One region of the Marinobacter sp. V34 genome, then DNA from elsewhere that is predicted to be linked to it. Evidence: predicted binding sites of a transcription regulator. Region 1 holds the regulator's gene; the other holds the start of a gene.
The links. The regulator sigma-54, encoded in region 1, starts transcription at its own class of promoters, with help from an activator protein. The targets are predictions, from matches to a motif close to ANTGGCATNNANNTTGCTNT.
Positions count from the first base shown of each region.

Region 1 (5,883 bases):
CAACCTTATGGCGGACAAGGTTGTACTTCACCGGGATGAAAACGGCGTCAGTCGCATTGAAGCCACCGGTACCCCGGCACGCTATCGCCAGCCTGCCATGGAAGGCCAGGGTGAAACCGACGCTCGCGCCCTGACCATCACCTGGTCCGCCTCCGACAACCGGGTCACCTTTAAGCGCGAAGCCGTGATTGAACAGGGCGGCAACCTGTTCCGCGGTGACGTGATTCATTACGACAGCGCCGAGCGCGTGGTAACTGCGGAAGGCGCCGCTGACCAGGGCGATGGCAGCGGTCGCGTCGAAATGGTCATCCAGCCGCGCGGCAACTCCGGCAGCAATTCAGATAACCCTAACGGACAGGATACCGATGGCAGTTCTCAGGGCCAGTAACCTCGCAAAAAGCTACAAGCAGAAGAAGGTCGTCATCGACGTTTCCCTGGAAATTCGCAGTGGCGAGATCGTCGGTCTGCTTGGCCCCAATGGCGCGGGCAAAACAACGTGCTTCTACATGATTGTTGGCCTGGTCCCCGCCGACAATGGTCGCATCACCATCGACAATCAGGACATAACGCCACTACCCATGCATGGCCGAGCCCGAAAAGGAATCGGCTACCTGCCCCAGGAAGCCTCCGTGTTCCGCAAGCTCACCGTGCGCGACAACATACTGGCTATCCTGGAAACCCGCCGCGAACTCAAGCGAGCGGACCGAGAGGCCAAGTTAGAGGAACTGCTTGAAGAGTTTCACATCACCCACATCCGCGATAGCGTTGGCATGGCCCTTTCAGGGGGGGAGCGTCGGCGGGTGGAAATCGCCCGCGCGTTGGCGATGGAGCCGGCGTTCATCTTGCTGGACGAACCTTTCGCCGGGGTCGACCCCATCTCAGTGAGCGACATCAAGCAGATCATCCGGCACCTGCGGGACAAGGGCATCGGCGTACTGATCACCGACCACAATGTGCGGGAAACCCTCGATATCTGCGAGAATGCCTACATTGTCAGTGGCGGCCACATCATTGCCTCTGGCAACTCGGACGATATACTGGCCAACCAGCAGGTCAAAGAAGTGTATCTGGGCAACGAGTTTCGCCTGTAGTACACTCGGCAAAGAACTTGCTTGGCGCGGCAAGTAGCCAGCATACAAAGAGTTTTTGTGCAACCCCGGCTCCAGAGAGCGCCCGAGTGACGCAAAGAGAGAGCCTGAGTGACGGAAGAGAGAGACCGAGTGACGGATCCTGAACCATGGTTATGAAAGCCTCATTACAGTTAAAGCTGGGCCAAAGCCTGACCATGACGCCCCAGCTGCAACAGGCTATCAGGCTTCTGCAGCTCTCCACCCTGGATCTCCAGCAGGAAATCCAGCAAGCATTGGAATCCAACCCAATGCTGGAAACCTCGGAAGACGACGACAACCAGAATCCGGAATCAACGGACAGTGACAACGAATCCTCTGAAACTGCGTCGGCCGAGGAATCCAACACCACCTCCGACACCGCAACGGAGTGGGACGAATCCGAGAACGGGCCTGACTGGTCATCCGAAACGGACAGCCCCGACACCATTCCCGACGACCTTCCCGTCGACACCGCCTGGGATGACATTTACCAGTCAGCGCCCGCTTCAGCGGCCCGTAACGACGACGAAAACGACCACGACTTCGAGACCCGCAACTCCCCCACAGAGACACTTCAGGACCACCTGGAATGGCAACTGAATCTGACGCCCATGAGCGAGCGGGATCAGGCCATCGCCCACGCCCTGATGGATGCGGTTGATAACCACGGCTACCTGACCTCTCCGCTTGAGGAAATTCATTCAGGTATGGTGGACGAAGCCGATGAAGACCCGTTGGAACTGGACGAAGTGGAAGCCGTTCTTCACCGTCTTCAGCACTTCGACCCACCTGGCGTATTCGCCCGTAATCTGCAGGAATGCCTGCTGATCCAGCTAAACCAACTGCCCCCGGAAACGCCTTGGCTGGCCCAGGCGCGACTGGTGATCACCCACTATATAAACCTGCTGGGCAATCGCGATTACGCCCAACTGTTGCGCCGCAGTCGCCTGAAAGAAGAACAGCTACGGGACGTGCTGGCGCTTATTACCGGGCTGAACCCGCGCCCTGGCGACACGCTGGACCAGGGCGAGCCAGACTACGTCATACCTGATGTGATCGTGCGCAAACACAATGAGCGCTGGCGCGTGGAACTGAATCCTGAAATTGCACCGCGCATTCGTGTGAATGCAAGCTATGCTTCTCTTATAAAGCGTGCGGACAGCAGTGCCGACAACACTTACCTGCGAGACCAGTTGCAGGAAGCAAAGTGGTTCATCAAGAGCCTGCAAAGCCGCAACGAAACCCTACTCAAGGTGGCCACGCGCATTGTCGAGCACCAGCAGGGATTCCTGGATCATGGCGAGGAAGCCATGAAACCATTGATTCTCTCTGATATTGCCCAGGCGGTGGAAATGCACGAGTCGACCATTTCAAGGGTCACCACCCAGAAGTACATGCACACACCGCGGGGCATATTTGAACTTAAGTATTTTTTCTCAAGCCATGTTAGTACCGACGAGGGTGGAGAGTGCTCATCCACGGCAATCCGCGCGATGATCAAGAAACTGATTGCGACGGAAACTCCGAAAAAGCCATTGAGCGATAGCAAAATTGCAGCCATGCTAGGAGACCAGGGTATCAAGGTGGCTAGACGAACCGTGGCCAAGTATCGCGAGGCAATGCACATTCCTCCGTCCAACGAGCGAAAACGATTGGTGTAGGAAGCGTCTGTTCCCGGCCTCACGGGGAGAGCCCTTTCCTGAAAGTATACCGCCTGCAGCATAACGCTGTGGCACACAGCTGGCATCCTGACGGGTGCCGGCAAGCTGAAAACAGGAGAAGCCTATGCAACTCAATATTTCAGGCCATCACGTAGAACTGACTCCCGCACTGAAAGATTACGTATCAGGCAAATTTGAAAAGCTTGAGCGGCACTTCGACCATATCAGCAATTGCCAGGTTACCCTTGAGGTGGAAAAAGTGCGCCAGATGGCGGAAGCTACGCTTCACGTGATAGGTGGTGAGATTCACGCAAAGGCCGAAAACAGCGATATGTACGCTGCCATTGACGCATTGGTAGACAAGCTGGACAGGCAGATCCTGAAGCACAAAGAAAAGAACGTAGACCGGATGCATGGGAACGGCGCCCGCTAGGACGACTCCCCCTGCATGACAGTTAATCGAGCTGCGGCACTGGCTTACCAGGCAACACGTGCCGCAGCCTTTTTTTACGGAACTGCAGTCGATTCATGACCGACACATCCCTGACTATCGAGAACATTCTCGCGCCGGAGCTGACCCTTTGCCGGGTGCCTACGTCCAGCAAAAAGCGGGTTATGGAAACCATTGCCGAGCAGATCCAACAGCACGACTCTTTGCTCAGCGACACCGAGATATTCAACAACCTGGTCGCTCGCGAGCGGCTTGGAAGCACAGGTATCGGACAAGGCATTGCGATCCCCCACTGTCGCCTGGAAGGGCTGGATCACGTGGTCGGCGCTTTGCTGACCCTGGAAGAAGGCGTTGCGTTCGATGCCATCGACAATCAGCCGGTGGACCTCGTCTTTACCCTGATCGTCCCCAAGGAAGCCACCAGCGAGCATCTTGAGCTTTTGAGCCAGCTTGCTGAAAAGTTCAACGAGCGCGCATTCTGCGACCAACTGCGTCAGTGCACCGATGCAGCCTCTCTTTATCGCCGGATGACAGCCGAGACAAGCTGAATAACTCCATATCCAAGGTGAACGGGCTATGAAACTGATCATCGTCAGCGGCCGATCAGGTTCCGGGAAAAGTACCGCGTTACACGTTCTCGAAGACCTGGGCTATTACTGCATCGACAACCTGCCCATTGGCCTGCTGTTCCCTCTCACACAGGAAGCCACCAACCAGAATTCTCCCGGCCGGCTGGGAAAGATGGCTGTCAGCATCGACGCCCGCAACCTTTCCGGAGAACTGAGCAACTTCGAGAATATCTACCGCAGCCTTCAGGATACCGGCGTCACCATAGAAATCATTTATCTGGACGCCGATGAACAATCCCTGTTGCAACGCTTCCATGCCACGCGCCGGAAACACCCGCTGAGTGATGACAAAACCTCCTTGCGGGAGGCCATCGGTAACGAGAAGAAGCTTCTGGAGCCCCTTTCCAAGCTGGCGGACCTTTACATCGATACCACCGGGCTGTCCATGTACGAGCTCCGGGATATGGTGAAGCAACGGGTCGCTGGCAGGCGCCATCAGGAACTGGCGCTGCTATTCCAGTCGTTCGGGTTCAAGCATGGCGTGCCACTGGATTCGGACTATGTGTTCGATGTGCGCTGCCTGCCCAATCCATACTGGGACACCAGCCTTCGGCAGTTCGTGGGGACCGACCAGCCGGTCATCGATTTTCTCGAAAAGGAGCCGTTGAGCCGTAAGATGGTCGACGATCTGACCCAGTTCCTGGAAAACTGGCTGCCATCGTTTGCCGACAGCAACCGCAGCTACATGACCATATCCATCGGCTGCACCGGTGGCCAGCATCGCTCGGTTTATATCTGCGATCAGCTCGGCCGCTATTTCTCGGGCAAATACAGCAACGTGCAGGTTCGCCACACCGAACTGCCCCACCTGCAAAGCAGGGAAAGCTGAAGCGCCTATGATCCGCCGCCCCATTACCATTATCAACAAACTTGGGCTCCATGCCCGGGCGGCAGCCAAGCTGGTCGCCAAGGCCTCCGAATTCGAAAGTAGCATTCAAATCAGCCGGAAAGGTCGACAGGTAGACGCAAAAAGCATTATGCCCGTGATGATGCTGGCCGCCAGCCAAGGGACAGAAGTGGAGCTGATTGTAGACGGGCCGGATGAATCCGAAGCTGTCGACGCGCTGGTCACACTGATCAACGATTACTTCGGGGAAGGCGAATAATCGCCCGCACCGGGAATCCTCGCCCGTCTACGGCATTCACCTACAACTCTTCCTCACCTATGTTACCTAACTCCGCTATAATACGAGGGTTTTCTGACTGTGGGTGATCCATGACCGATATTCTGGAGAAAAGCCAAGCGCGCCAACGCCTTCGCTCCCTGAGCGAAGCGCTGGACAGTGGCGCCCTGAAACAGGTTGCCCGCATCCTGAATGGCGGCCTGAGCCCCAGTGACATCGCCCACCTGCTCGAATCATCGCCACCCCGCCAGCGTGCCCTACTCTGGAACCTGGTCGACAAGCAGCTTGAAGGCGAAGTCCTCCAGTATCTGAACGATGATATCCGAGGTTACTTCCTGAGCCAGCTGAACGCTCAGGAACTCGCCGATATCATCGAGGATTTCGAGTCGGACGATCTGGCCGACTTGCTGCAACAGTTGCCAGACACGGTGATCCAGGAAGTCCTGGACACCATGGACGAGCAGGATCGTCAACGCGTCGAAGAAGTACTCTCCTACCCGGAGGACACCGCCGGCGGCCTGATGAACACGGACACCATTACGGTGCGCCCGGACATCAGTATCGACGTGGTTCTGCGCTACCTGCGTCGTCATCGCAATCTGCCCCCGATGACGGATAGCCTTATCGTGGTAAGCCGACGCGACGAGTTCATCGGCATGTTGCCCATCACCAAGATGCTTGTATCCAACCCGGCGGCGACCGTGCGAGAGGTAATGGACACAGACATCGAGCCGATACCGGTTACGCTGTCCGACACCAAGGTGGCAACCCTGTTCGAACGTTACGACCTGATCTCAGCACCCGTGGTCAGTGAGGAAGGCCGACTTCTGGGCCGGATCACCATCGATGACGTGGTCGACGTTATTCGCGAGGACGCAGACCACTCCCTGATGAGTATGGCCGGCCTTG
Region 1 is NZ_JBUPZY010000003.1:389,198-395,080, forward strand. It holds gene lptA (lipopolysaccharide transport periplasmic protein LptA) at 1-388, shown strand, start outside; gene lptB (LPS export ABC transporter ATP-binding protein) at 366-1,091, shown strand; gene AC0B60_RS07285 (RNA polymerase factor sigma-54) at 1,244-2,770, shown strand; gene hpf (ribosome hibernation promoting factor) at 2,895-3,203, shown strand; gene ptsN (PTS IIA-like nitrogen regulatory protein PtsN) at 3,299-3,769, shown strand; gene rapZ (RNase adapter RapZ) at 3,798-4,679, shown strand; gene AC0B60_RS07305 (HPr family phosphocarrier protein) at 4,687-4,956, shown strand; gene mgtE (magnesium transporter) at 5,067-5,883, shown strand, end outside.

Region 2 (5,883 bases), on a different contig from region 1:
GGGCTACGGGTCTGCTTTTGCTTCAGATCCTTGTCAAAACCGCCACCCTGGATCATAAAACCCGGAATGACCCTATGGAACAGTGTTCCCTCGTAGAATCCATTTTTTGCGTAGGTGATGAAATTCTCAACGGTTTCGGGAGCAATGTCTGGGCGCAGGGTCACTTCAATGGCGCCTTCACTGGTTTCGATAATGACCTGGGGCAGCGCGTTTTGCTGCCCCTCAGCGGCCAGGCAGTTGGCAACACCCAGCATGAAGGTTACAGATAGAGCGATTTGCATCACATATCGAAACGGTTTTACGGAATTTGTCATTCTATAATGGCTCACGTAGTTAGTTCAGGGAATATTAGCTGCGATACTGTTCCCATGAATCGAGTCTGTTGCAGGATGTTAGCAGATAAAACTTGTCAAGTCGGGCATATTCCCTGCGGAGTTCATGACTATCAACTAACCTTTTATCGCATCAGTGTCATTGGTGCACTCTGACCGGGCCAGGTTGTACGGCAACTACTGTGAAGCTATTGGAGGCATACCTTGAAAATCCGTCAGGGCTTCGAAGAAAAATCCCGTCTCGGTCGGTTGTTGATAAACCGGGGATACCTTTCCGAAATTCAGCTGGAAGAGGGCTTGCGCCTACAGCATGAGACCGGTCAACGGCTCGGCGAGGTGTTTATACAGTCCGGCTGGATTACCGAGCGCGAGCTACATCGCGTGCTCAGGCACCAATCCCGTTACCGCAACGCAGCTGCATTGGTCACCATGGCGGTATTGCCATTTCAGCCACTGGTCAGTTTTGCTGCTGGCAGCACCACGAATGATTCACGAGATGTTACCGACGCCGGCCAATTGTACGAGCGTGCCGGTTTGTCTCCACTTAATGACGACGAGCTGGCCGGTGTGGCTGGGCAGGGTGATCAATCGTTGTTGGATCGTATTGCCAATGTGTCTGCCATGGCCGGTAATCATGACGGTACAGGAGAGGTTGACCCGGATGCCATTGAAGGCCTGAAACTAACGGCGAACATTTTCGTGCCGGTGCTGAGCTTTCTGGATTCCGATCTGACGATATCCGGGGTGCATTATCGGGATGACGTTCCCCGTTACGCGGTCCGTGACGATGGCGGGCTCACCTTGGCCTTCCCGGAAAGGATCGAACAGATCCGCATGGACAATATACGGGTCAGCGGCAGCCAGGGGCCATCGATGGGGAACATTGCTCTCGACAATATCCGCTTCCATCCGGATTCACAGATGACGATCTACACTCGATAATGAGGTGTTTTGGGCTCCGATGTTTACGGAGCCCAACGGCCAGTCAGGCGCTCGCCAGGATGGTACGGTGTGATACGGCTTTTTGCTCGCCCTGAGCGCCGTAGAGGGTCTGGTGGCCAGCAACACCGCGAAATATATCAGTCAGACGTGAAAGGCGTTTCTGCAGATGGCTGACAACCCGCCCATTATTGCTATTCAGCTGGTGACAGACCTTAAGGCGTTCATCGGCGTCCCGCCACAAGTCGTACACATCTGACAGGCCTGCACTGAGAATAAAGCGCGAGGGTGCTCCGTTTTCAGGTCGAAAACCCATTGATACCAGCAGGCGGATTTTCAGTTTGGCCCGATCACGAACCTGACCCAGCAGAGTGTTTTTCTCGCCAGTCAGGGTTTCGAGTTTACGGATATCAGACGTGGAAAGGCAGGCTTTTTCCTGCTTCAGGATGTCCGCCAGGGATTCAAGTTGGCGGATATCCTGGGATAAAAGGTCTTTCAATTCATCAATTGCGGCCATGATTTACTCACCCGAAAATGCTTTCATCCATCTCAAGCATTTTCTGGGCCAGTTTCTCTGCGTCAATCTTGTAAGAGCCGCTTTCCAGGGCAGAGCGGATCTGCTCGATACGATCATCGTCCATTTCCGGATAATTACCGAGCTTCTGTTCGAGCTGTTTCAGGTTTTTCGCCTGGCTGCTCAAATTGACATTTTCACCGCGGGCACTTTGCGCCTGGGTCTTTGCCTGCTCAGCCGTAGAGGGCTGAGTGCTCTGGGCACCGGAAGATTTGTCGGCCGTGGTTTTCTGGGTGTTGACCTGGCCTGGGCCTATTCCATTAAAGTCAACTGACATAACGTTACCTGCTTAGCTGATCAGCCGCGTTGGGCGGCTCCACGAATTTCATACCTGTCTAACGGCATGGTTTGACGTTTCTTTAGCGATTTTTGCAAGAGTTAAATGACACTCTTGTCATCTTTCCCAAAAGCCGGCAATAAATTGCCGTTTCCGGTGAATCAATGCCGGGAACGGGGCTACATGGGAATCTCAACATGGCCGGGTGCAGTCACACGGGCACGCACAGTACGGGAAGACGAGAGGTTCTCAACCAGAACCTGTTCTCCGATGCCGCCACTGGCCAGGGCCTTACCCCTTGAGTTTACCGAAAAATTGCCGCTGCGGGCGCTGATGATAACATGGTCTCCCCGTTCGATCGCTGCGGGCGCCAACACCAAATCCGGGGTAAATACGGTTCCGGCGTTCACTCCACGGCGCATTTCCATGCCCACAAGTTGCTCGACGTTGGTTATTGCACCCCGTCGAATCGAATTCACTACCACGTGATCTGATTGTATTGCCGTTTTTGTCAGCCGTTCGCCGCGGCCGAGCGGGCGGGCGGCGACCATGGCTTCACCGGTTATAGTGACCGATACCGGAAGGAACATGCGCCAGGGGCGGTCACCCTCGCAGGATACCAGCAGCGAGGGCTGCGTGGTCTTCCAGGGGTCGCCGCTGAACGACACACTGAGTGGTTTCTCACAGGTAGCGAGCGAGAGGCGGGCGTCGAGTTGGCCGGTATCGTAGGAAACCGTAAAGCCTTCTTCTGCCTGAGCGCCTGAAAATGCCGCCAGAAACTGTTCCGCGCCACCGTGAATCTGTTCCGCCGTGGTCATGGAAGCCATTGCAGGGCAGGCCGATACGGCGATTAGCAGTATGATAGTCAAATTGGTAATGCGCATACGCGGCAGTTTGTCCTATGCTGTCATTAATCAGGCAAGGCCCCGAGTTCGGGAATGTCCTAATGATTTCCGGATCCGGCCGTTAAACCTATTGAGTGAGTCAATAAACCGGCACATAGCTGGTATCAAGCGACTTTATAGATCAACGCAGCAAGATGCGTGCCGGCAGCAAGATGTTTTGAGCGGGAGATAAAAAACGATGGCAGGGGTATTAGACAGTGTAAATCAGCGCACCCAGCTGGTGGGGCAGAATCGCCTGGAACTGCTGTTATTTCGCCTTCGCGGCCGGCAGATGTACGGTATTAACGTCTTTAAGGTCAAGGAAGTGCTGCAGTGCCCCAGGCTGTCATCGTTGCCGAATAGTCGCCCTATGGTGCGGGGTGTAGCCCATATTCGTGGCGAGACTATCCCTATCATTGACCTTGGCATGTCAATCCGGCTTCCCGGTATTCCCAAGGAAGAAATGGCCACCAGCTTCGTGATCATTACCGAATACAACCGCAAAACCCAGGGTTTCCTGGTGGCCGGTGTTGACCGCATCGTGAATATGAACTGGGAAGACATCCTGCCGCCACCCAAGGGTGCGGGCAAAGACGTTTACTTGACGGCGGTAACCCACTTTGAAGACAAGCTGATAGAGATTATCGATGTTGAAAAGATACTCTCCGAAGTCTCTCCCTTTGAGGAGGATGTCACCGAAGACGTTCGCAACCGTAGTTCAGAGCGGGTGCCCGGCCATCTGCCGGTACTCGTCGTGGATGATTCCGCCGTGGCCCGACGTCAGATAGAACGATGCCTCACGGCCATCGGTATGGAGGTGGTGACAAAAAATGACGGCAAGCAGGCCTTGGATTACCTGAAAGAGATTACGGCGGATGGTTCTCGCGCCGTCGACCACCTGTGTTTGATCATATCCGATGTCGAAATGCCCGAAATGGACGGGTACACTCTGGTCACCAAGTGTAAAAATGAGCCTGCAATCAAGGACGTATTTATCATGCTGCACACGTCCCTGAGTGGTGTGTTCAACAAGGCTATGGTGCAGAAGGTAGGCGCTGACGATTTCATGGCTAAATTCAGCCCCGATGAGCTGGCCGAACGGGTCATGGAAATTGTCGATCGCGAGCAGTGACGCTCTTCCGTTACATCCGAGTCACTCGATAATGAGATCCAATGAAAGCTGAAATAACGCCACAGGAATACGAGGCCTTTAAATCATTCCTGCAGGATGCGTGTGGCATTTTGCTCGGGGAGAACAAGCAGTACCTGGTAAAAAGCCGTTTGCGGCGCATCATGGAAGAGAACAAGCTGAGTACCCTGGGTGACCTGCTTGATCGCGTGAAACGAACTGGTCGTAGCAGTTTGAAGGAAGTCGTGATCGACGCGATGACGACGAATGAAACCCTCTGGTTTCGGGACAATCACCCGTTCCGCATCCTGCAGGAAAAGCTGCTGCCGGAATTCGGCGATAGAAAATCAACACAGTCGCTTCGTATCTGGTCTGCCGCCTGTTCGACAGGGCAGGAGCCCTATTCGGTAGCGATGATTACTGAAGAATTTCGTCGCCAACGGCCGGGTAGGCTGCGGGACGTGAAGATCACCGCCACCGACATATCCAAAAGCGTTCTTGAGGTTGCCCGGCGCGGCGAGTATGAAATGATTGCCATTGGTCGGGGCCTGTCACCCGAGCGGCAAAAGCAGTTTTTCACCCCCGCAATGAACGGTAGCTGGCAGATCCGACCCCAGATCAAGAGCATGGTGGAGTTTCGGGAACTGAACCTGCTTGAACGCTACATGCTCGGAAAGTTCGATATTGTTATGTGCCGAAACGTACTGATCTACTTCTCGGCAGAGCTTAAAAAGGACATCCTGACCCGTATCCATGCCACTCTCAATCCCGGTGGGTATCTGATACTGGGAGCATCGGAATCGCTGAACGGGTTACCTCACCTCTATGAAATGGTGCAGTGCCACCCAGGGATCATTTACCGCAAGAAATAGGCCCCCCCAATGCCGATCAATGTATGGATACTGGTCGCCGCCCAGGCGCTTGCCATGTGTACAGCGCCTTTCATCGTTTTTATCGGAAGCATTCACGGACGTCTTCTGGCGCCATCACCCGAGTGGGCAACCTTGCCCGTGGGCCTTGTGGTTGTTGGGACGGTCCTGTCCATCAAGCCGGCGACGTGGATGATGGCGCGCCTGGGGCGCAAGCCGGTGATGTTGCTTGGTGCGCTGGCGGGTACGTTGTCAGGGTTACTCGGTGCGGTGGCAGCCTGGAGTGCAAGTTTCCCGTTTTTATGCGCTGCGGCGGTTGTGGGCGGAACCGGGTTGGCGGTGGTTCACCAATACCGCTTTGCCGCCATGGAGTCGGTGGCACCCGAGATGGCGGGTTCCGCCGCGGCCAGGGTCCTTCTCGGCGGTCTAGTAGCGGCTTGGCTGGGGCCGGAAATTGCGTTATTAGGTGGCGGAGGTCAGGCTGAACACCCCTTCATGGGCGGCTGGCTTGCCCTGAGTGTCGTGCAGGTGCTCGCCATGGCCGTTCTGGTGCTTGGCTACCGTGCCAGCGGCGAGCGGGTACGGGAAACCGTGGGTGAGGGCGGTCGCCCGATGACTTCCATCCTGCGGCAGCCGGTCATATGGGCGGCCATCAGCGCCGCGGCTATCGGTTACGCACTCATGAGTTTCATCATGACAGCAACACCGCTGAGCATGACGGAAGTCGCGGCTCACCCACTTGAGGATGCCAAATGGGTCATTCAGATCCACATCATGGCTATGTATTTGCCGTCGCTGATCAGTGGCTGGTTGATTCGTGTGGTGGGTATTCCAAGGATGATGGGGCTGGGATTGCTGGCCTACCTGGGGTGTGTGGCC
Region 2 is NZ_JBUPZY010000007.1:157,203-163,085, reverse strand. It holds gene AC0B60_RS13185 (peptidylprolyl isomerase) at 1-314, opposite strand, end outside; gene AC0B60_RS13180 (pilus assembly protein PilB) at 537-1,274, shown strand; gene AC0B60_RS13175 (flagella synthesis protein FlgN) at 1,318-1,788, opposite strand; gene flgM (flagellar biosynthesis anti-sigma factor FlgM) at 1,796-2,122, opposite strand; gene flgA (flagellar basal body P-ring formation chaperone FlgA) at 2,302-3,006, opposite strand; gene AC0B60_RS13160 (chemotaxis protein CheV) at 3,206-4,138, shown strand; gene AC0B60_RS13155 (CheR family methyltransferase) at 4,180-5,007, shown strand; gene AC0B60_RS13150 (MFS transporter) at 5,017-5,883, shown strand, end outside.
Region 2: flgA (flagellar basal body P-ring formation chaperone FlgA) is a predicted target of sigma-54. The motif match lies at 3,154-3,173, and genes of this name have one in related genera.